2 regions of the Streptomyces sp. NPDC059201 genome follow, and region 2 is predicted to be linked to the other one. Evidence: riboswitches for the same ligand, from Rfam matches in the RefSeq annotation. Region 2 holds a riboswitch; the other holds the start of a gene.
What was found. Region 2 has a riboswitch for ZMP and ZTP ahead of glyA (serine hydroxymethyltransferase). Riboswitches for the same ligand answer to the same signal wherever they lie in the genome.

Region 1 (11,770 bases), on a different contig from region 2:
CGCGCAGGGGTGAGGCAGTCGGGGTGGAGGGCGGTGCGGCGGCGGCCGGGGTGAGGAGGGCGAGGGAGGCCGCCAGGGAGAGGGTGAGGGCTGCGGTGAGGGCGACCGCGGGACGGCGGGTCCGGGTCGTACGAGCCGAGGGCATGAGGGTGCCTTCTTCCGTGTGGGGACAGCGACTTATCCGTGTGGGGACAGCGACTTACCGGAGGTAACCCGCAGGTAACCATGGACCCGTCACACCCACAAGACGTCTCCCGCACCCCGCCCTTACGCCGTCCGCCCCGGATGCGGGATCATGGAACCATCACCCGCAGAAGGGACGGAACGGACGATGAGGCACCGCAGTGTCGCGGACCTGATGACCCCCACGGCGGTCGCGGTCCAGCGCGGCACGCCGTTCAAGGAGATCGCGCGGCTCCTCGACGAGTACGGCATCACGGCCGTGCCGGTGGTCGACGAGGAGAACCGGCCGGTGGGCGTCGTCTCCGAGGCCGACCTGCTGCGCCGGCACACCGCCAAGGACGGCCCCAGCACCGCCGAGGCGATGATGTCCAGCCCCGTGCACACCGCCCGGCCCTCCTGGACGGCGGCCGAGGCGGCCCTGCTCATGGAGAAGCACCACGTGAAGCGGCTGCCGGTCGTGGACGCGGGCGGGCGGCTCATCGGCGTCCTCAGCCGCAGCGACCTGCTCCAGCTCTTCCTGCGCCGCGACCGCTCGATCCAGGAGGAGATCCGCGAGGACGTGGTGATCCGCATCCTCGGCCTCTCCCCCGCCGCCGTGCACATCGAGGTCCACGAGGGGCGCGTCACCCTCAGCGGCACCCTGGGCCGCAAGGACCTCGGCCCGCTGCTGGTGCGGCTCTGCCAGTCGGTGGACGGGGTGGTCGAGGTGGTGGACCACCTGGTCGTGGAGCCCGCCGAGGAGGAGTGAGCGGTACGCCGGGCGGGGCGTCGTTCCGCGCGCGGCACGGCCCCGGGGGAGCCGATCGCTCCGGCGGGGCCGTGGCACTCGTGGCGGCGGGCTCCTCAGGAGACCGCCTCCGGCCATCCGTATCCGGGGCCCGTGCGCGACGGTACGGTGTCGGCGCCCACCGCCTCCATCTCCCGGTTCGCCTCGCGCATCAGCTTGCCCGCGAGGTCCTTCATGGCCCGGCTCGCGGCCAGCTCGTCACCGATCACCGGCACGTCCGTGTCCGCCGGGTTGCAGCGGGCCGAACCGTGTCCCGTGAAGGTCGCCGTCCCGGTGTCGAGGCGCGCCTCGGCCTTGGTCCGGCCCGACTCCTCGCTCAGCTCCAGGCCGACCCTCCATTCCAGGTTCCGTGTCATGGTCTGCCTCCTCGCACGCCGGTCGGCGCCTCCGGTGCCGTACGGCGCCGGGGCGCTGCTCCCCCGTCCCTTCCAGGATCCGCCCGCGGGGCGCGGGGCGCACGGGGACCGGCGCGAAGCGGCGGGCGGGCGCGGACGGCGCGTGGAGGGGCGTGTTCCGCACCCGTGGCGCGGGAACCACCCCTCGCACGGACACTTCACGGCGAAGGGGTACCGCTATGGCCGGCCGGTTCGGCACCCGCAAACGGCTGGAGGTGCTCCAGGTCGTCGTCGCCGGTCTCGGGGTCCCGGCGAGCCTGGGCATCGGCGTGATCCTGAACGCGAGCGGTCTGCACGTCGGCATCGGCCTGGCGGCGACCGCGCTCGTCCTCATGGCCACGGCCACCGCCCTCGCGAAGCTCGACGCCGTCCTGTCCCGCTACCCGGCGCCGCCGTCCCAGAAGGGCCGCCGCGGGCCCGGTGACGCGGACGACGGCTGGGGCGGCCTCTGACGCGTACCGCCAACGCCCGCTCCCCTGGGGCTCGTTGCCAGCCCTCGGGCCCCGGGTTACGATCACCCCGGGTCGTGACTGGCGCACGTGGAGTACCACAGGGAAGCGGCCCGCTTCCTCGGACGTGACGTCGACCGCCTGGGCGTCCTCCCTCGTCGTCACCATCGATCCGAGGAGAAGCGGCATGCGGCTGCGCTACGGCATGAATCCCCAGCAGACGGCGGCACGGGCCGTACCCGTGGATCCCGGGCGGGCGCCCGTGCGCGTGCTCCAGGGCAGCCCCTCGTACATCAATCTGCTCGACGCCCTGAACGCCTGGCAGCTGGTGCGGGAGGCGGAGCGGACGCTCGGCCTGCCGGCCGCCGCCTCCTTCAAGCACGTGTCGCCCGAGGGCGCCGCCGTCGCGGGCCCGGTGGACGCGGCGGCCGCCCGCCCGTACGGCGTGGACCCGGCCGGTGTGGGCGCCCTCACCAGCGCCTATCTGCGGGCGCGGGACGCCGACCCGAAGTCCTCGTACGGGGATTTCGTCGCCGTCTCGCGCGAGGTGGACCTGGAGCTCGCGGAACTCCTCTCCCGGGTCGTCTCGGACGGGATCGTCGCCCCCGGGTACGCGCCCGGCGTCCTGGAGGTGCTGGCGGGGAAGAAGGGCGGCCGCTTCCTGGTGATGGAGGCGGATCCGGCCTTCGCACCGCCCCGGGAGGAGGCCCGCGAGGTCTTCGGGCTGCGGCTCGCCCAGGAGCGCGACCCGAGCCCGCTCTCGCCGGACGTCCTGGCCGACGTACCCGTCGGCGCGCTGTCCGACCGGGCGCGCGCCGACTGCCTCCTCGGGCTCGTGGTGCTGCGCTTCACCCAGTCCAACGCGGTCTGTTACGTACGCGACGGCCAGACCCTCGGCATCGGCGCCGGGCAGCAGTCCCGGGTGGACTGCACCCGCCTCGCGGGCGCCAAGACCGACACGTGGTGGCTGCGCCGCCATCCGCTCGTCCAGGAGCTCGACTTCGTCCCGGGCGTGCGGCGGCAGGACCGCGTCAACTGGCGGATCCGCCTGGTCGAGGGCGACCTGACGGACGACGAGCGCACCCGCCTGCGCGGGGCCGTCGCCACGACACCCGTCGCACTCTCCCCCGCCGAGCGGGCGGCGTGGCTCGCGAAGCTGAGCGGCGTCTCCTTCGTGTCCGACGGCTCGCTGCCCTTCCGCGACAACGTCGACCACGCCCACCGCCACGGCGTGACCACCCTCGCCGAGCCCGGCGGCTCGATCCGCTCGGCCGACGTCGAGGACGCCTGCCGCGAACTCGGCATCACCCTCGCCCGGACGGGCCTGCGCCTCTTCCACCACTGAGGCACCAGGCGGGCGCCGTGCAGGCACCGTCCAGGCACTGTGCGGGCGCTGTCACATGGGCGGCCGGCGGTCGGGCAGGGTGTGGGTGAGGAGGAACTCGGTGGCTCCCGCGATGGCCTCGGCGTAGGTCGCGTGGATCGGGTCGGAGTCCATTTCCTGCTGGTCGGCGGCGGTGGCCGTGTACCACCAGGCGTCGGCGTCCGCGTCGTGGTGGACGACGGCCGTACCGCCCGCGTAGTGCAGCGGGATGGACTCGCTCGCCGACTTCCTGGCCACCGCGTGGGGCCACTTCACCCGGGCCGACTGGCGCTTGATGCCGCCCCAGGCGGCGCCGAGCTGGGCGTAGTTCGCGCCGCTGCGGCCGGCGACGGTCGCGGCGGACTCCGCGAGCCGGTCGACCGACTGCTTGGCCTCGTACAGCGCCCGCAGCAGCGCCAGCTGCACATCGGGCGCGGCCATCAGCACGGGGTCGGGGGACTTGCCGGCGGCCCGGTAGGCCAGGAGCCGGGTCGAGATCCGCTCGGCCAGCGCGCGGACCGCGTCGTGCACCCTCTCGTCCATCGCGAACGCGTCCTCCTGGACGGGCTCGTTCCACGGGGGTTCCACCAGGTGCGAGAGGGCGGTCCAGAAGTCGTCGTCGCTCTTGTCGGGGGTCGGGATCCCCTTCTTCGCATCACTCATGCGACAAGATTAGCTGTCGCTGGCTTGTTTCGACAGATATTTCTGTCGATGAATTCTCGTGGCTCTTCTGCGACCATGCGGATCATGGACGAGGAAGTGATCCCGGTGCTCCGGGTCAGCGACGCGGCGGCGACCGTCGCCTGGTACGGGCGGCTCGGATTCGTCGAGCAGTGGGTGCACCGGTTCGAGCCGGGGTTCCCCGCCTTCGTGGAGGTGGCGCGGGGCGAGGTCAGGCTGTTCCTGTCGGAGCACGAGGGCGACGCACGCCCCGACACGCTGGTCTATCTGCGCGTACGGGACGTCGACGCCGTCGCCGCCGAGTTCGGCGTGCCGGTGGAGGAGGCTCCCTGGGCGCGCGAGGTCGAGCTGCGCGATCCGGACGGGAACCGGATCCGGGTCGGTACGCCCACGGACTGAGGAGCTGGAACGACGGCCACCCGCTCGGGCCGGCGGCCGTCGTCCCGGGTCAGGCGTGCCGCGCCGCCGGGGCCACGGCCAGGCGGTCGAACGCGCCGGCCTTCGCCTGGGCCACGAGATCGGCGAACTGGTCCTCGCTCATCTGGACCTGCTGCCCGAAGTCATCGGTGAGACGCACCCGCTTGTCCTCGGGCGCGTCCGCGTCCACGAACAGCTGGGGGCATCCGCAGTCGCACTTTCCGCAGAAGGTCGCGATCGGTTCCGGGCTCATGTCGGGCATCTGGGCCGCCTCACTCGTCGGGGCACGGATCGTTCCGGCAGGGGTGGACTGCCCCGCCGCGCGGGGCGGCCAAACCGCCGCGGCGCGGGTGTCACTCCGGATCCTTCCGGATGCCGCGCCCGCCGCGTCCCGCCCTACCGTGGCGACGGCGTCCGCCGGACCGACCGGTGCGTCCAATCCGGACGGTCCGAGCGGTCCGGCCAGTCCGCCCAGTCCGGAGCCCGGGGAGCAGCGTTGCCGACGACCGCCACCACAGGCCGACCGAGCGTCGTCGCGCTCGGGCACCAGGAGCGCAGGGTCCTCTCCGCGGTCGGCTGCGGTCTGCGGGACGACGAGATCGCCGCCGCCCTCGCCCTCCCCGAGGAGAGCGTGGCCGCGCATCTGGCCCGGGTCCTCGTGAAGCTCGGTCTGCGCGACCGCGCCGCCGCCATCGTCCACGCCTTCGACGCGGGCCTGGTCTCCCCCGGGCTCGGCCCCCGCACCCGGCCCGCGAGCCGCCCGGCCCCGGGGGCCGCAGGGCGGGGGCGTGCGCCGGAGCTCCGGATCTCCGTGCTCGGGCCGCTGCGGGCCTGGCAGGACGGGCGGCCGCTGAGTCTGGGGCCGCTGCGCCAGCAGGCCGTCCTGGCGGCGCTCGCGCTGGGCGCGGGGCGGGCGCTGAGCCGGCGGGAACTGCTCGACGGCGTCTGGGGGTCGGAGCCGCCGGCCGCGAACGTGGTGCCGGTGTACGTCTACCGGCTGCGCGGGACGCTCCGTACGGAGTGCGGCCCTGACCCGGTGATCGCGCACGACCGGCTCGGCTACCGGCTGGTCCCGGGCACGGTGGACGTGGACCTCGCGCGCCTGGAGGAGCTGGTCGCCGCCGTCGCGGTGGCGGACCGGGCGGACGATCCGGCCGAGGCGGTACGGCTCTGCTCCCTGGCCCTGGAACTGTTCCGCGGCGAGCCGCTGGACGGCCTGCCCGGGCCGCTCGCGGAGCTGGAACGGCTCCGGCTCGGCGAGCGCAGGATCGCCCTCGTACAGCGGAAGGCGGAAGGGCAGCTGCGGCTCGGGCGGTGCGCGGAGGCCGTCGCCGAGCTGTCCGCCCTGTCCGCCGGGCATCCGTGGAACGAGCCGGTCGCGGCGCTGCTGATGCGGGCGCTGTACCGGAGCGGGCGGCAGGCCGAGGCGCTGTCGGTGTTCGACCGCGCCCGCCGGCGCCTCGCCGAGGACCTGGGGGTCGCGCCGAGCATGCTGCTGCGGCGGACGCGCCGGATGATCCTGTGCGGGGACGAGGCGGGGCTGGGGCGGTCGGCGGGCGCGGACGTGTCGCTGCCGTTCGCCTGAGCACGGGCCTGCGGCCTCTGCCCCAACCCCTGCCTCCGCCCAACTCCCCTTCATTCCATCCGTATTTCATCGCTCGCTCCTACTGTCGGCCGCCGACGACCTGGGAGGTCCGAGTGAGAGAGTCACGTTCATGGTGGGGCAGATTCCTGCTGCCCCTGATAGCCGGCGCGCTCCTGCTGGTCGGGCCCGCGCCGCACGCTTCGGCGGGCGAGGCCGCAGCCGTCGCCGTCGCGTCCGACCGCGGGGGGCCGATCACCCGGAGCGAGGTGATCTGGCGTGCGCAGTACTGGGTGGACCAGGCGCCGCCGTACAGTCAGGGCGCGTCCGCGCCGGGGCCCGGCGGGGACTACAACTACCGCACCGACTGCTCCGGGTTCGTCGCCATGGCCTGGCATCTCGACGCGAACCCGAACACGCAGGGCCTGCCGGGCTTCTCCCACGAGATCGCGCGGAGCGAGCTGAGGGCCGGAGACATCCTCAACTCGTTCTACAACCACGTGATCATCTTCCACGAGTGGGTGGACGACCACGGCGGCTTCTCGTACTACAGCTTCGGCGGCGGTTCCAGCGGGGTCGAGCCTCCGGGGCACTTCTACGGGAACATCGGCGCCGGCTCGATCGACGGGCACCCGAACGGCGACTACAAGGCGCTCCGTTACAACGGCATCGTCGACGACTCCGAGGTGCGGAAGCCGCACCCGAACCCCTCGGGCCGGGTGGTGTCCGCGCGGTCGGCGGACGGGCGTCTCGAAACCTTCGCCGCCGGTACCGACGGCGTGTACCACTCCTGGCAGACCGAGGTGAACGGCGGCTGGTCGCCGTGGCAGTTCAAGGGCGGCCCCCGGAACGCGCAACTGGCGCTCGCGGCCAACGCGGACGGTCGGCTGGAGCTCTTCGCGCTCTCGGAGGGCACCTTCGACCACATGTGGCAGACCGGGCCCAGCGCGGGCTGGTCCGGCTGGGCGAACTTCGGCACCGGCGGGTACCGGCTGGCCGTCGGCAGCAACGCCGACGGGCGCGTCGAGGTCTTCGCCTCCAACACCACCGGCGTGTTCCACCGCTGGCAGACCGCGCCCAGCGGCGGCTGGTCGGCGTGGGAGGGCGTCGGCGGCGGTCCGGCCCTCTCCCGGCTCGCCATGGAGACCGCGCCCGACGGGCGGCTTGAGGTGTTCGCGCTGTCCGACTCGACGTTCGGGCATCTCTACCAGACCTCCGTCAGCGGCGGCTGGTCCGCCTGGGAGCACTTCGGCGGGGGCGGGCACGACGTCGCCGTCAGCCACAACCAGGACGGCAGGCTGGAGGTGTTCGCCTCCAACGCCGACGGGGTGTTCCACCGCTGGCAGACCAGCCCGACCTCCTGGTCGGAGTGGACGGGCACGGGCGGGATCCGCAACGCCGAGCTGAGCACCGCGCGGACGGCCGACGGGCGGGTCGAGGTCTTCGCGATCAACGCCGACACCGCGAGCCACTCCTGGCAGACGGGCCAGAACGCGCCCTTCTCCGCCTGGGAGACCTTCGGCGGCGGAGGCACCGAGATCGCCACGGGCACCAACGCGGACGGCCGCATCGAGGTCTTCGGCACGAGCCACGCCGGCGTCTACCACCGCTGGCAGACCGGCTTCTCCGGCTGGTCGGAGTGGGGCTGGCTGAACGGGCCCGGGCCCGCGCTGCCTTGAGCCGTACGCGCGAAACGCCCGCCGTCGTCCTGCTGATCCGGACGACGGCGGGCGTGTGCGTGTGGGTGTGTGGGTGTGCGTGGAGCCCGTACGGTCAGGCCGCGAGGGCGCGCTCCCCTCCCGGGCGAGCCGGTTCAGCGCACGGACGGGAGGGGGCACCTCGGGAGGGGCGGGCGGTCCCTCGTGCGGACGGCGGGGAGCCAGGCTTCGGGCGGTACGGAGCCGCGCGGGAGGCGGACGCGGAACCAGTGCGTGGACCGGAGGTCCTCCTCGTCGACGATGGGCTGCCCGTCGGGCACCTGGCAGTCGGCGGTGAGCGGGTCGCCGTGCCAGACCCGGGTCCGTACGACGTTCTCCGCCGTGTACGGCCGGTGGGGGTCGACGGCCAGGCCCAGGCTGCACTGCGGGTCCCGGTCCGACCGCTCCTGGCAGCCCCGCTCCGCGTTGAACACCCGGATCGCGCCGGCCGGCGCGGCCACGCCGTGCCCGGCCGTGTCGGAGTACAGGGCGGCGCCGGCCCCGCAGAGCGCGGCGGCGAGGACGGCGACGCGGGTTCTGACGCGGGTCCTGCCACGCGCCGGGCGTGCTGAGGGTGTGGCGTGGTCGCCGGGGCGGGCGGCGATGCGGGCGAGCAGGCTCTCGGCGGTGTGCGGGGCGCGCGCCGCGTGGGTGGGGGCGAGGCAGTCCGCGACGAGCGCGCGCCAGAAGGGCGGTACGGCGGGGTCCAGGCGGAGCGGGGCGCGCCCGGCCCCGTACTCCTGGACGGCGGCACCCCGCGCGACGGGAGTGGCGCCGGGGAAGGGCGAGACTCCGGCGGCGAAGAGTTCGTGGACGACGATGCCGAGGGCCCAGACGTCGGCGCTCGTCCGGACCTGGACGCCGAGCTCCCCCAGGGGGGCGCGCCAGCGTTCCGGGGGCAGGTAGTCGAGGGTGCCCATGGGGGGTACGTAGCCGTGGGTGCCGGTCAGCTCGGTGGCGAGGCCGAAGTCGGAGAGCTTCACGGAGCCGTCCGCGCCCAGGAGGACGTTCTCGGGCTTGAGGTCGGCGTGGACCCAGCCCGAGCGGTGGAGGTGGGCGAGCCCTTCGCAGATGCCTTGGCAGATCCCTTCGAGGAGCCGGACGCGGTCGGCCTCGGGGACGCCCGCGTCGAGGAGGTCCCGCAGGCTGCCCGTGGCCCTCTCCATGACCAGCACGAGTGCGCCGTCCAGGGAGGGCTGGTCGGGTGCGGCGAGCGTGAAGGAGTCCAGGAGGCCGATCAGCCGGGGGTGTCCGGCCTTGCGGCCGAGCTCGACCTCGCGGCGCGCGGACTCCGTGATCCGCCGCGCCTGGCGGGGGGCGAGCCCGGCGGTCGGCATGACCTTGAGGGCGACGTGAGGCGGCTGGGTGTCCGGCCCGGGTTGTCGCGCGGCCGGGCGGGCCGCGTACACCGTGGACCAGCCGCCGGCTCCGATGAGTTCGGTGACCTCCCACGCGCCGACGCGGTGGCCGGGCCGGAGCTGTTCGGGGCCGTCGTCCCCTTCCGTGGTGGGGCGCGGGGCGTGCGGGGGTGTCATCGCGCGCTCTGCCCCTGGCGTCCGCCCGCCCCGGTCACGGGCGGCAGCAGGGCGAGGTGTTCCTCGCGTACGAGCCCGAACCGGAGCGCGAGCCCGACGATCTCCTCCCGCTTGCCGTTGCGGCGGTCGCCCTTGCCCTGGTCGCGGCCCCCGGGGGCGCCGATGCGCAGCTTCTCCTCGGCGAGGTAGTCGATGTGCGAGCTGATGGCCCGCGCGGTGGGGGCGGCGCAGCCGGCGTGGGTCCTGAGCCGCTCGACGATCTGGGGCGTGGTGGGGACGGCGACGCGGGACTGGTCGCGCAGCCGCGGCTCGCAGAGCGCGACGAGGACGAGGAAGTACGTGGCGGTCTCGTCCAGGGAGTACGCGGTGACCGTGCTGCTGCCCCAGGGGACGCCGCTGGACTCGGGGTCGAGGTAGAGGTGGTCGGGCGCGAACACCTGGAAGGTGACGGGGTGTTCGCCGCGCGTGGGCAGGACGACGCGGGCGAACTCGAAGGGCACGGGTGCCCCGACCCGGCGGGGCGGGACCCTGAGGTACTCCCCCGCTCCCTCCGGGTTCTCCACGAGGTAGCTGTGGGTGCTGCTGTGGTTCGTCAGCTGCCAGTGGTCGTCGGTGACGCGGATCTCCCCGGCGAGCCGGGAGATCGCCGCGTCGGCGAGCCGCAGCTCGACGGGGGTGCCCGGGGAGCCGCGCCCGAAGCGGGCGACCTCGCCGGGTCCGAGCCGTAACGTCACGGCGTCGGCGCACGGTTCGCCGCCGCCCGCGCCTGTTCCTGTACCTGTACCCGTGCCTCCGCTGCCCTGCGGCAGATGGACGACCACCCCGCTCATCGCTCCCCCGTTCCGCGCGCCCCGGTTGTCGGACGAGCGGAACCATACCCACCCCTTGGAGGAGTCCACCGGCGTGCTTCGGCCACGTCGGCCAGAACCGGTGACGCCGCCTCCGAGGAGGGCCGGAGAAGCGGGTGGGACCGTCGCGGGCGCGGTCCCGGTGGCGCGCGGGCGCGGGGGGCCGGGCTGTGACCCGGGCCACCTCATCTGCCCACCGGAGACGGCTTTTTAGAATGGTTTTCCAGATTTCTGGGCAGCTGAGCGCGGTGGGCCGGTCTCCGCGAGGTCGGCACGGGCGGCGGCCGGGCCGGTGCCGGGGCCGGGCTTCGTACAGCCTCGGAGGCCGTACGCAAGGTGGGCAAGGTCACTGCCCGGGGCGGGCGGGAGGCCCGGTCCGGTCCCTTCCCGGGCCGGTCGGGCCCCCGTTCGGCCCCGGTTCGACCCCGCCGCGTGGCGCGATCCGGACGTCGCGGGCGGCGGAGTCCCGGCGCTCAGGGAGCGGGAGCGCCCGATACGAGCGGTGCGACGGGGCGGTCACCGAAGGCGCTCCAGGGACGCCACTCGGCACTCGGCCGCGCCTGGACCCGGGTCCGTATCCGGCCCTCGGCGGTGACGGCGAAGACGTGCAGGCGACCGGTGGCGTCGGCCACGGCGGTGGGCGTGGCGGCGAGGCGGAGGCCGGGTTCGCCGAACTCCCGCTCCCCCGCCCAGGCCCCGCCCGGTGCGAGCTGCCAGCGGTGGGCGAGGCGGGCGCCGCCGGGCGACAGGGAGAAGGCTTCGAGCCGGCCGTCGGCGTTCGCGGCGAGGGCGGGAGCGGCGGCGCTCCAGCCGAACAGCGGGAGCCAGTCGTCCCAGCCGCCGCTCGGCACGGTCTGCCGCCGGGCGAAGGTGCCCACCCCGGAGGGCCCGATCGCGGCGACGGTCAGCCGTCCGCTCCCGTCCCCGGCCGCGCGGGGCGCGGCGCCGGCCGCCGTCCCGTACGGGTGCCACGCGGCGGTCCACGCCCCGCCGGGGCTCTCCTGCCAGCGGTGGCGGAGGCCGGCGCCGCCGGGGCTCAGCGCGAACACCTCCAGGCGCCCGTCGGCGTTGGCCGCGACCACGGGCGGCGCTCCCGCGGCCCCGCCGAAGCCCGGCTCCCACGGGTCCCAGGCGAGCGATCCGGGCGACCACTGGCGGCGCCGCGCGAAGGAGGCGCCGCCGGGCGCGAGGGCGAAGACCTCCAGACGGCCCGCGGCGTCGCGGGCGACGGCGGGGGCCGCGCCGGCCGGGCCGCCGAACTCCTCCCAGTCGTGCCAGCCGCCGTCGGGCCGCTGGACCCGGTGGTGCAGGTTCACCCCGCCCGGGGCGAGCGAGAACACCTCCAGCCTGCCGTTGGTGTTCCGGCCCAGGGTGGGCACCGCGCCCGCCGGGCCGCCGAACCGCTCCCACTCCGACCAGGTGTCGGCGGCCGGGTCGAGCTGGACCCGCCGCAGCATCGAGCGGTCGGCGGCGTCGAGCGCGAAGACGGTGAGCCGCCCGTCGACGTCGAGCCCCGCCACCGGATTGTCCGGGCTCTGCCAGGACGGTGGCGTGTCCCGCCACTCCAGGGACGCCACGTACAGGCCCTGCCGGAACCAGCCCGCGGCGGTGACGTACCAGGTGTCCCCGTCCGCGACCGCCTCGACGGCGTGTCCGGGCACGTGGCCCGCGTAGCCGGAGAGGTCGAAGCGGAAGGGGTCGCGCGAGGCCAGGACGTCGGTCCCCTCGTAACCGCCCCTCGGACCGATGAACAGGTAGTACCAGCCGTCCCGTTCGACGACGTACGGCGACTCGGTGACCGAGACCGTGGTGTCCGTGCTCGCGTCGGTGAAG
Region 2 (11,770 bases):
ACTGTGCGGTCGCGAGGCCCGCGGTCATACGAACGGCCGCGCGGACGTGCCACGCGCACACGAAGGTGCGCGGCCACGCGAAGGGGAGGGCGAGGGACATGCGGAGGCTCAGGTCGAGCACGGTGGTGCTCGGCGGTATGGGCGTGCTCGCGGCGACGATCACCGCCTGCGGCGCCGAACCCGACCGCCGGTGCGCGGACCCGGTGACCCTGGAGGAGCTGCCGGGCTACCGCTGCGACACCGGCGGTTCGAGCGACGACGACGATGACGACGGCACGACCGTCCGCGGCGCGTACTACTACGGCGGCTACGTCAGCGACCGGCGCGTCTCCGGCGGCAGCTTCGACAAGAAGGCCGTCGAGACCGGCGGTTTCGGCTGCTCGTCCTCCGGGTCGAGCGGCGGCTGAGACGGGCGGACCGGCACCATGGAACGGCACACCATCGAGCCCCGTCCGGGCTGGCAGGAGACGGTCGAGGAGCAGGGTCTCGTCTATCCGCTGACCCGCTATCCGGACGGTTCGCTGCGCCCGTACTGGGACGAGAGCGCGTACTACTCCTTCTCGCTGCCCGAGGTCGAGGCGCTGGAGGAGGTCGTCGAGGAGCTGCACGCCATGTGCCTCGCGGCGGCCGCGCACATCGTCGAGCGGAACCGTTTCGCCGACCTCGGGATCACCGATCCCCGGATCGCCGAGCGGGTCGCCGAGTCCTGGCGCCGGCGTGCCGAACTCCCCTCCCTCTACGCCCGCTTCGACCTCGTCTACGACGGTACGGGCCCGGCGAAGATGCTGGAGTACAACGCCGACACCCCGACCTCCCTGGTGGAGGCCGCGAGCCCGCAGTGGTTCTGGATGGAGGAACGGTTCCCCGGCGCCGACCAGTGGAACTCGCTCCACGAGCGCCTCGTCGACGCGTGGAAGCGGCAGGCGCCGCTGCTGCCGCCCGGCCCGGTCCACTTCGCCCACTCCGAGACCGACGAGCTCGGCGAGGACCTGATGACGGTCGCGTACCTGCGCGAGACCGCCGAGCAGGCCGGACTCGCCACCGAGGCGCTCTCCGTCGAGCGGATCGGCTGGGACCGGCTCTCGCGCCGCTTCGTCGACGAGAAGCTGCGCTTCATCCGCAGCTGCTTCAAGCTCTACCCGTGGGAGTGGCTGGTCACCGACCGCTTCGGGAAGCACGTCCTGTCCACCCTGGACAACGGCGGCGGCTCCGGCACCACCTGCTGGATCGAGCCCGCCTGGAAGATGCTGCTCTCCAACAAGGCGCTCCTCGCGATCCTCTGGGAGCTCTACCCGGGCCACCCCAACCTGCTGCCCGCCTATCTCGACGGGCCGCGCGAACTGGCCACGACCCTCGGCTGGGCGGCCAAGCCGCTGCTCGGCCGGGAGGGCGCGGGCGTCACCCTGCACGAGCCCGGCAGCGAGCCGGTCGTCCGCGACGAGCCCTGCTGCTACCAGGGCCTCGCCCCGCTCCCCGACTTCGACGGCAACCGCACGCTGCTGGGCGCGTGGGTCGTCGAGGACGAGGCGGCGGGGCTCGGCATCCGGGAGTCGGCGGGCCCCATCACGGACGAGTACGCCCGCTTCCTCCCGCACGTGATCCTCTGACCTTTATTCCGGTACGTACTCCCGCAGCGGGGCCGGCTTCAGTCCGGCCGCGTCGGCGAGGGCGAGGGCGCGCTTCAGGTCCTGCTCCAGCGTCTCGTTGAAGTGCAGCAGGATGATGTCGCCGGCCTTCAGCTCCGGGGTCGGCGGCGTCCACTGGCCCCAGGTGGTCAGGTCGTACGTCCACGTCACCACGGCCTTCGCCCCGCAGGCGCGGGCGGTGGTCCGGGTGGTCGCGTCGAACGCCCCGTACGGCGGGCGCAGCAGGCGCGGCCCGTCGCCGAACTCCGCGAGGTGCGCGTCCCGCGCCCCGCAGACCTCGGCCTTCTGCCCGGCCGCGTCGAGCGTCGTGAGGTCCGGATGGCCGACCGTGTGGTTCTCGATCCGTACCCGCCCGTGGTCGAGCAGCTGGTGGAAGTAGCCCGAGTCGTACGAGTACGCCCCCGGGAGCAGGAACAGCGAGGCGGGCACACGGCGGTCGAGCAGCAGCTTCGCGGCGGCGGGGTCGTGGAACCAGCCGTCGTCGATGGTGATGAAGACGACCGGGTCCTTGGTCTCGATCCGGGAGACCACGGGCGCGGGCGGCGGCCACGGCCCCTGCGGCGCGGCGTTCGCGGTGCCGCCGACGGCCCCGAGGAGGGCGAGGGGGAGGAGGGCGGCGAGGGCGCCACGCACGGCGTGGCGCAGACGGAGTCTCGGCATGGCCGCATCATTGGCCTAGACCAACTCCCCTGTCAATGCCCCAAGTTCCCCCCGCCGCCGCCGTCCCTGTGGCCCCGCCACCCCTGCGGCCGGGCCGCCCCGCCGCCGTCCCTGTGGGCAGGCGTCCCGCAGGGCGGGACGGGTGGGCACAGGGACGGCGCCCCCTGCCGGGCCAAGGCTTTCCGCGCCCGAACCCGCACCCGTAGCGCGGTGCACAAGTGGTGCGGGTCCAGGCACCGGCGCGGAGGCACCCGCGAAGGGTGCCGTTCCGTTGTGCCCACCCGTTCCGCCCTAGCGGAACGTATGCCCACAACGGAACGGCGGAGCGGGGGGTGGGCACCGCCCCAGCGGAACGGAGGGGCGGCACCCGCACAGCCCCGGGCGCGGGGGGCACCGACCCAGTGGGACGGATGGCTGCGACGGGGCCGGGGCCGTCAGGGGGACAGGGTGGCTCGGAGTTGGTCCAGGCCCCAGTCCAGGTCTTCCTTTGAGATGACCAGCGGCGGCGCGACCCGAATCGTCGCACCATGCGTGTCCTTCACCAGCACCCCCCGCTCCATCAACCGCTCCGACACCTCCCGCCCCGTACCCCGCGCCGCCGCGATGTCCACGCCCGCCCACAGCCCGCGGCCCCGCACCGCCTCCACCGCTCCGCCGCCCACGAGCAGTCCCAGCTCCGCGTGCAGGTGCTCACCCAGCTCCGCCGCCCGCTGCTGGTACTCACCGGTGCGCAGCATCGCGATCACCTCCAGCGCCACCGCGCAGGCCAGCGGGTTCCCGCCGAAGGTCGAGCCGTGCTCGCCCGGCCGGAACACCCCCAGCACGTCCGCGTCCGCGACCACCGCCGACACCGGCACCACACCGCCCCCGAGCGCCTTGCCCAGGATGTACACGTCCGGCACGACGCCCTCGTGCTCGCAGGCGAAGGTGCGGCCCGTCCGGCCCAGGCCCGACTGGATCTCGTCCGCCATGAACAGCACGTTCCGCCGGGCCGTCAGCTCCCGCACCCCGCGCAGATACCCGTCCGGCGGCACCAGCACGCCCGCCTCGCCCTGGATCGGCTCCAGCAGCACCGCCACCGTGTTCTCGGTGACCGCCGCCTCCAGCGCCGTCAGATCGCCGTACGGCACGATCTCGAAGCCCGGCGTGTACGGCCCGTAGTGGTCCCGGGCCTCGTGGTCCGTGGAGAACGACACGATCGTCGTCGTCCGCCCGTGGAAGTTGTTCCCCGCCACCACGATCTTCGCGTGCCCGTCCGGCACGCCCTTCACCTCGTACCCCCACTTCCGGGCGGTCTTCACGGCCGTCTCGACCGCCTCCGCCCCGGTGTTCATCGGCAGCACCAGCTCCTTCCCGCACAGCTCGGCCAGCCGCGTGCAGAACTCGGCGAACCGGTCGTGGTGGAAGGCCCGCGAGGTGAGCGTCACCCGCTCCAGCTGGGCCTTCGCCGCCTCGATCAGCCGGCGGTTGCCGTGCCCGAAGTTCAGCGCCGAATAGCCGGCGAGCATGTCGAGGAAGCGGCGCCCCTCGACATCGGTCAGCCACGCCCCCTCCGCGGAGGCGACGACGACGGGCAGGGGGTGGTAGTTGCGGGCGCTGTGCGCGTCCGAGGCAGCGATCTCGTCTTGCGTTCTCGACACGGGATCTCCGATCGTCCTGCGGCCGGGGTGTGTTGTGGCCCCTTCTTATCGTCGCTCGCATCGCGGACGAAGAAACCTCGCACCACGGCGCGCCCGCTACTCTGAGCCCACGCGCGGCGACTGGCGTACGGGGAACCGACCCCGGGGGAGCCGCGCGCGCTCCACCACACGAGGTGCCGCTCGCCTGGGCATCACGGGACCGCTCCGCGTCCCGTGCGGCACCCGCCCCCGGGACGTTCCGACGTACTCCCGGAGGAACACGTGACCACCCCGCCGCAGCGCCCGACCCTTCCCGTTCCCGCTCCCGTTCCCGTTCCCGCCACGCGCCCCGCGCTCGCCGCGACCGACCCCGAGCTCGCCGCGCTCGTCGGCGCCGAGGAACGGCTCCAGGCCGACACCCTCCGCCTCATCCCCAGCGAGAACTACGTCTCCGCCGCCGTCCTCGAAGCCTCCGGCACCGTCCTCCAGAACAAGTACAGCGAGGGCTACCCCGGCCGCCGCTACTACGAGGGCCAGCAGGTCGTCGACCAGGTCGAGACCCTCGCGATCGAGCGCGCCAAGGCCCTCTTCGGCGTCGACCACGCCAACGTCCAGCCCTACTCCGGCTCCCCGGCCAACCTCGCCGTGTACCTCGCCTTCGCCAAGCCCGGCGACGCCGTCATGGGCATGGCGCTGCCCATGGGCGGCCACCTCACCCACGGCTGGGGCGTCTCCGCCACCGGCTCCTGGTTCCGCGGCGTCCAGTACGGCGTCCACCGCGACACCGGCCTCATCGACTACGACCAGGTCCGCGACCTCGCCCTCGCCGAACGCCCCAAGATCCTCTTCTGCGGCGGCACCGCCCTGCCCCGCACCATCGACTTCGCCGCCTTCGGCGAGATCGCCCGCGAGGCCGGCGCCGTCCTCGTCGCCGACATCGCCCACATCGCCGGCCTGATCGCCGGCGGCGCCCACCCCTCCCCGGTGGGTCACGTGGACGTCATCTCCACGACTACCCACAAGACCCTCCGCGGCCCGCGCGGCGCCATGCTGATGTCCACCGCGGAGCACGCCAAGGCCCTCGACAAGGCCGTCTTCCCCGGCCTCCAGGGCGGCCCGCACAACCAGACCACCGCCGCCATCGCCGTCGCCCTCCGCGAAGCCGCCCAGCCCTCCTTCCGTGCCTACGCCCACGCCGTCGTCGCCAACGCCCGGGCCCTCGCCGACGCCCTCCTCGCCCGAGGCTTCGACCTGGTCTCCGGCGGCACCGACAACCACCTGATCCTGATGGACCTCACCTCCCGTCAGGTCCCCGGCAAGACCGCCGCCAAGGCCCTCGACCGCGCCGGCATCGTCGTCAACCACAACACCGTCCCCTACGACCCCCGGAAGCCCTTCGACCCCTCCGGCCTCCGCATCGGCACCCCCTCCCTCACGTCCCGCGGCCTCACCCCCGCCCACATGGACCAGGTCGCCGACTGGATCGACCGCGCCGTCACCGCCGCCGCGGCCGAGGACGAGTCCACCCTCGCCAAGATCCGCGCCGAGGTCGCCGACCTGATGGCCGCCCACCCGGCCCCCGGCCTGCCCGCCTGACACCCGGCCGCCGGCCAGCGGCTACCGGTTACCGGCTACCGGACGGAGGCGGCGACCCGCAGCGCCTCCGTCCGGTCCGGTATCCCCTCCAGCCGCAGCGTCAGCCCCGCCGACGGACGGACCCACAGCAGCGTCGGCCCCGCCGTCCGCACCTCGTGCCGCCACCCGCCGTCGGCCGAGGAGAGCGGGAAGGTCAGCAGGTGCGGCTCGGCGAACCAGTACGCCTCCGTCCCGTCCGCGAGCGCCACCGGCTCCGGCTGCACCCGTATCCGCTTCATGAAGCCGAGGTCCAGCTCGCCCGGGAACTCGTCCAGCCGGACCACCGCCCCCTCCTCCGTCCGCCAGCACACGCCGACCACCGCCCTCGGCTCCCGCCCCGTCACCGCCGTGACCGCCCCGGCCGCCCCCTCCGGCAGCAGCGGCGCGAACCCGGCCCGCCGGGCCGCCTCCGCCACCGGCACCGCCCCCGGGCACCCCGGAACCTCCTCCGCCGCCCCGGGCGCCGCCCCCGGCGCGTACTCCACCGCGACCCCGCCGACGCCCAGCCACTCCACGACCGCCGCCCGCACCGGCGGCGTCAGCACCGCCACCACCAGCAGCCCGGACAGCGCCGCGAGCAGCGCCCGCCACCACCGCCGCCACCACCCCCACCGCTCCGGCCGCTCCGGCTCCGGCGCAGGCACGGGCGCAGCCACCGGCACGGGCACGTGCTCGGCGAGGAGCTGGGCCAGTACCCGCTCCGCCATCGACTCCCCGTCCACGTCCGGCACCCGCAGCGACCGCCCGAGCTCCCTCAGCTCCTCCGGCAGCCCCCCGGACCCCTCGTCCTCACGATCACGCCCACGCTCGCGCTCATGCACACTCCTCACCTCCCTTCGCCCCCACCGCTCCCCTCGCACCCAACGCCACCCCGAGCCGCTTCAGCGCCCGGCTCAGCCGCGACTTCACCGTCCCCCGCGGCCACCCCAGCGCCTCGGCCGTCTCCGCCTCGTCCAGCTCCAGCAGATAGCGGTGCACCACCACCCGCCGGTGCTCCTCCGGCAGCCCGTCGAGCGCCGCGAGCAGCCGCCGGCGCCGCTCCCCGTCCACCGCCGCCGCCGCCGGGTCCGCCGACTCCGGTATCAGCGGCTCGCCCGAGAGCAGCTCCGCCTCCCGCCCGGCCACCGCCCGCTGACGCCCCGCCGAACGCAGTGTGTTCCTCGTCTCATTGGCCACGATGCTCAGCAGCCACGGCCGGAAGGACGCTCCCTCCCGGAAACTCCCCAGCGAGCGGTACGCCTTGAAGAACGCCGCCTGCACCACGTCCTCGGCCTCCGCACCCGCCCCGCACGCCACCGCCGCCCGCAGCGCCATCGCCGTGTGCGCGCGGACCAGCTCCGCGTACGCCTCCGGCTCTCCGGCGCGCACCCGGGCGATCACGGCGCTCTCGTCGACGACGGCCGAGCCCCCCTCCCGTGTCCTCACACTCTTGGTACACCGGAAGTCGGGGATCGGTTCCCACACCTGAGAGAATGATGTGCATGGCCTCTGATGCTCGTCCCCGCGTGCTCTCCGGGATCCAGCCCACCTCGGGCTCGTTCCACCTCGGCAACTACCTCGGCGCCGTCCGCCAGTGGGTCGCCCTCCAGGAGTCGCACGACGCCTTCTACATGGTCGTCGACCTGCACGCGATCACCGTTCCGCAGGACCCGGCCGAGCTGCGGGCCAACACCCGGCAGGCCGCCGCGCAGCTCCTCGCCGCCGGCCTCGACCCGGAGCGCTGCACCCTCTTCGTCCAGAGCCACGTCCCCGAGCACGCGCAGCTCGGCTGGGTCATGAACTGCCTCACCGGCTTCGGCGAGGCGTCCCGCATGACCCAGTTCAAGGACAAGTCCGCCAAGCAGGGCGCCGACCGCGCCACCGTCGGCCTCTTCACGTACCCGATCCTCCAGGTCGCGGACATCCTCCTCTACCAGGCCGACCAGGTGCCGGTGGGCGAGGACCAGCGCCAGCACATCGAGCTGACCCGCGACCTCGCGGAGCGCTTCAACGGGCGCTTCGGCGCGACGTTCACGATCCCGGCGCCGTACATCCTCAAGGAGACCGGGAAGATCTACGACCTCCAGGACCCGTCGATCAAGATGAGCAAGTCGGCCTCCACGCCGAAGGGCCTCATCAACCTCCTCGACGACCCCAAGGTCACCGCGAAGAAGGTGAAGAGCGCCGTCACCGACACCGACACGGTGATCCGCTTCGACCCGGAGAACAAGGCGGGCGTCTCCAACCTCCTCACGATCATGTCCACCCTCACGGGCACGGGCGTCGCGGAGCTGGAGAAGAGCTACGAGGGCAAGATGTACGGCGCCCTCAAGACCGACCTCGCCGAGGTCGTCGTGGACTTCGTCACCCCCTTCCGGACCCGCGTCCAGGAATACCTGGACGACCCGGAGACGCTGGACTCGATCCTGGCGACGGGCGCGGACAAGGCCCGCGCGGTCGCCGCCGAGACCCTGGCCGCGACGTACGAGAAGATCGGCTTCCTGCCCGCGAAGCACTGACACGGCGCAGGGTCCGAGGACCCTGGCCATCAGGGTGGTGCAGGCCGCACACTGGCGCTGCACCACCACACACCGACCCGGACACCGACCGACCGAGACGACGGAGGAGAACGACGTGGGGACCGTAACGCTCGGCGTTTCGATCGCGGTCCCGGAGCCTCACGGCAGCCTGCTCCAGGAGCGGCGCGCGGGCTTCGGGGATCCCGCCGCGCACGCCATCCCCACCCACGTCACGCTCGTCCCGCCCACCGAGGTCGACCAGGACCGGCTGCCGGAGATCGAGGCGCACCTCACCGACGTCGCCGCCGACTGGCTCCCCTTCGGGATCCGGCTCAGCGGCACCGGCACCTTCCGCCCGCTCTCCCCGGTGGTCTTCGTCACCCTCGCCGAGGGCATGGCCGGCTGCGACCGCCTCCAGGCCCGCCTCCGGGACGAGGCCGGGCCGCTCGTCCGCGAGCTCCAGTTCCCGTACCACCCGCACGTCACCGTCGCCCACGGCATCGCCGAGGAGGCGATGGACCGGGCCTACGAGGAACTGGCCGGCTACGAGGCCGCCTGGACCTGCTCCTCCTTCGCCCTCTACGAGCAGGGCGCTGACGGCGTGTGGCGGAAGCTGTACGACTACGAGTTCGGCAGCGGCCGCCCCATCTCCGCCGTCCCCTCCCAGGGCGGCAGCCCGGTCCGCTCGACCCCCTAGGGCCCGCGGCCGCCGGGCCTCCGCCGGCTCACACCGGCAGCCGCCGGTGCAGCGGCCGGGGTACGTGGCGCAGCGCCGAGGCCACCAGGCGCAGCGGGCCCGGCACCCACACCGTCTCCGAGCGGCGCCGCAGCCCCAGCTCGATCGCGCCCGCGACCGCCTCCGGGGTGGTCGACAGCGGCGCCTCCGGGCGCCCCGCCGTCCGCGCCGAGCGCACCGAACCGGGCCGCACCACCATCACGTGCACCCCCGTCCCGTGCAGCGCGTCCCCCAGCCCCTGCGCGAACACGTCGAGCCCCGCCTTCGACGAGCCGTAGATGAAGTCGGCGCGCCGTCCCCGCTCGCCCGCCACCGACGACAGCACCACCAGCGAGCCGTGCCCCTGCGCCTGGAGCGCGCCCGCGCACACCAGGGCCGCCGACACGGCGCCCGTGTAGTTGGTCTGCGCGACCCGCACCGCGGCGGCCGGCTCGGACTCGTCCCGCGCCTGGTCGCCGAGGACCCCGAAGGCCAGCAGCACCAGATCGACGTCGCCCTCGGCGAAGACCTTCCCGAGCCGCTCCGCGTGCGCGTCCGTGTCCAGCGCGTCGAACGGCACGACGTGCACCTCCGCCCCCAGCGCGCGCAGCGAGCCCGCCGCCGCGGACAGTTCGGGGGAGGGGCGGCCGGCCAGCCAGACCGTCCGGGTGCGGCGGGCGATCAGCCGGCGCGCCGTGGCCAGCCCGATGGCGGACGTGCCGCCGAGCAGCAGCAGGGACTGGGGGGCACCGAAGGCGTCCTTCACGACAATCACTCCTAGAGGCCGAGACGGCGGGAGAGGTCCGAGCGGAACAGGGACCGGGGATCGAGCGAGGCGCGCAGCCCACGGAAGGCGTCGAGCCGCGGATACATCACGGGAAGCAGCGCGGGCCGCAGCCGGGCGTCCTCGGCGAGGCAGACCCGCCCGCCGGCCGCCGCGACCCGCTCGTCGAGGACGTCGAGGAACCGCCCGAGCCCGGGCGCCCCGGCGGGCGCGTCGAACCCCAGGGTCCAGCCGCGCAACGGGAACGCCAGCGGCCCGGCCCCGTCCGCCCCGTCCGCGTACACCCGCTCCACGCGCGCGTGCCGGGCGCCCCGGGCGGGCGAGCGCCGGTGGGCGAGCAGCCCGAGGATCCCGCGCAGCGCCTCCTCCCGCCCTTCCGGCACGGCGCAGCGGTACCGCACGAAGGGGCCGGCGAGCCCGGGGACGGGCACGACGCCGGAGCGGCCGAGGGAGGCGAGGACACGGGGGAGGAGGGCGGAGCCGGGGGCCGCGGGGAGACCGCCGGACGCGCCGGGGCCGTACGGCGTGAGCGGACGGGTGCGGGTGAGCCCCGGCAGTGCCCGCAGCCCGCCCGCCGGGCCGGGACGGGACGGGAGGCCGAGCGGGGCGCGGCGGGCCCGGTGGCCCCGGGGGAGTCCGGCGTACGGGACGGGCTCGGCGGTCGTCAGGACGGCGCGGCCCCGGCCGGACAGCTCGACCCACGCGCGCGCGTGCCGCCCCCGGGGCGCGTCCACGCCGGTCCAGTGGGCGAGCAGGGCGTCGGCGTCGCGGAACGGGAGGGACCGCTCCCGTACGTAGGCGGTCTCGACGGGCCGCAGGGCGAGGGCGACGGAGAGGATCACACCGGTGAGGCCGAGCCCGCCGGTGGTCGCGTCGCACAGCGGATCGCCGGGCCGCACCGTGGTCACGGCCCCGTCGGCGGTGAGGAGTTCGAGCGAGCGGACCGCGCCGATGAGGTCGCCCCGGGAGATCGCGCCGCCGACGGTGCCCGCGCGGCGGCGGGCCGGACGAGGGCCGGCGACGAGGTCGAGCGGAGGCTGCCAGCCGTGCGGCAGCAGGGCGCGGGCGAGCCGGTCGAGACCGGTGCCGGCCTCGCACACCACCACGCCCTCCCGCGGGTCGAGGCCCTGGATCCGGTCGAGCCCGGTGAGATCGAGGACGGTCCCGCCGGCGTTCTGCGCCGCGTCGCCGCAGGCGCCGCCGCGGCCGCGGGCCACGACGCCCCGCGCGCCCCGGCCGAGCACGGAGCGGGCGGCCTCGGGCGCGGAGCGGGGGCGGACGAGCAGCGCGAGGGAGGGGGCGGTGCCGCCGGAGCCCGTGAGCGCCACGCAGTCGTCGTCCGGGAGGAAGGTCTCGACAGCCATGGGGGTGACGGTAGCGCCCCATCTGTCTCTTATGCGGCTCTTGTGGCTCGATGTGTCGCTGCGTCGCGGCGTCCCTCCCGCCGCGCGGCGGGGCCCGTCTCACCATGGCGACAAACCGGCCTGCCCGAAAGCGGGTTGGCTATGATCTGCGCAGCCGTCCGGGCGGCTTCTCCGCACTTGTCCGGGACGGCGGCATCCGCGGCACAGCTGTCATGAGCCGCGGGACCGACACGGGGGTAGTCACATGGCGCGAGCGCACGGACACGAGAGTCCTCGCCCCGACGGGGCCGGACCGGGACGCGTCGCCGTCCTCGCCGCTCCCCGGCCCGTCATCTGCGGGAACCCCGAGCCCTGACCGGGCCGCGCGGGCCCGGCCCGCGCCGTCACCGTTCGTCACCGCCTCCGCCCGGCCGGCCCGGGATCCCGTCGGATCCCGCCCGCCGGCAGAACCTCCGCCACCGCCCTCCCGCGCTCGCCGCAGTCGTCCCGGGACGGGTCACGCCCGCCGTGACCCGCCCGGGGGAGGGCGCGTGGGCGGGGCGACCTGACAAAGTCCGCGGGACTTTTCCGTACAGATGCCCCGATGTCGTCCGGGCTGCGCTCTTCGGCGGCTCCTCCGCGCCGGTCCGGCCCGTCCGGCCCCGGCCGGTGGCGCCGTGTCCGGCGCTTCCCCGTACCCCGTCGCGTCATGGCCCGCCCGGATCCACCGGCGGAATCCCGGCGCCCGTCGAACCACGAAAGAGGTTCACATGCACCGCTCCGCCGCATCCGCCGCTCGCTTCGTCGCCCGGTACGGGTACGAGGAGGGCACGAGGTTAGACCGCGCCCGCGACCGCGCCGGGCGCACCG

Region 1: another riboswitch for ZMP and ZTP. It lies ahead of ACFXMG_RS04550 (phosphoribosylaminoimidazolecarboxamide formyltransferase); the one in region 2 lies ahead of glyA (serine hydroxymethyltransferase).

The regions. Positions count from the first base shown of each region.
Region 1 covers NZ_JBHZBB010000001.1:1,021,123-1,032,892, forward strand. Annotated here, with positions in the region: gene ACFXMG_RS04530 (YncE family protein) at 1-145, opposite strand, end outside; gene ACFXMG_RS04535 (CBS domain-containing protein) at 332-931, shown strand; gene ACFXMG_RS04540 (DUF1876 domain-containing protein) at 1,027-1,326, opposite strand; gene ACFXMG_RS04545 (hypothetical protein) at 1,545-1,817, shown strand; ZMP/ZTP riboswitch at 1,882-1,968, shown strand; gene ACFXMG_RS04550 (phosphoribosylaminoimidazolecarboxamide formyltransferase) at 1,942-3,159, shown strand; gene ACFXMG_RS04555 (hypothetical protein) at 3,211-3,840, opposite strand; gene ACFXMG_RS04560 (glyoxalase superfamily protein) at 3,925-4,257, shown strand; gene ACFXMG_RS04565 (hypothetical protein) at 4,307-4,537, opposite strand; gene ACFXMG_RS04570 (BTAD domain-containing putative transcriptional regulator) at 4,772-5,860, shown strand; gene ACFXMG_RS04575 (hypothetical protein) at 5,974-7,536, shown strand; gene ACFXMG_RS04580 (serine/threonine-protein kinase) at 7,671-9,089, opposite strand; gene ACFXMG_RS04585 (serine/threonine protein kinase) at 9,086-9,919, opposite strand; gene ACFXMG_RS04590 (family 43 glycosylhydrolase) at 10,411-11,770, opposite strand, start outside.
Region 2 covers NZ_JBHZBB010000004.1:144,312-156,081, reverse strand. Annotated here, with positions in the region: gene ACFXMG_RS15040 (hypothetical protein) at 99-407, shown strand; gene ACFXMG_RS15035 (glutathionylspermidine synthase family protein) at 426-1,607, shown strand; gene ACFXMG_RS15030 (polysaccharide deacetylase family protein) at 1,611-2,306, opposite strand; gene rocD (ornithine--oxo-acid transaminase) at 2,741-3,946, opposite strand; ZMP/ZTP riboswitch at 4,053-4,143, shown strand; gene glyA (serine hydroxymethyltransferase) at 4,208-5,521, shown strand; gene ACFXMG_RS15015 (hypothetical protein) at 5,557-6,381, opposite strand; gene ACFXMG_RS15010 (RNA polymerase sigma factor) at 6,374-6,985, opposite strand; gene trpS (tryptophan--tRNA ligase) at 7,042-8,058, shown strand; gene ACFXMG_RS15000 (2'-5' RNA ligase family protein) at 8,174-8,755, shown strand; gene ACFXMG_RS14995 (decaprenylphospho-beta-D-erythro-pentofuranosid-2-ulose 2-reductase) at 8,784-9,539, opposite strand; gene ACFXMG_RS14990 (FAD-binding protein) at 9,551-10,921, opposite strand.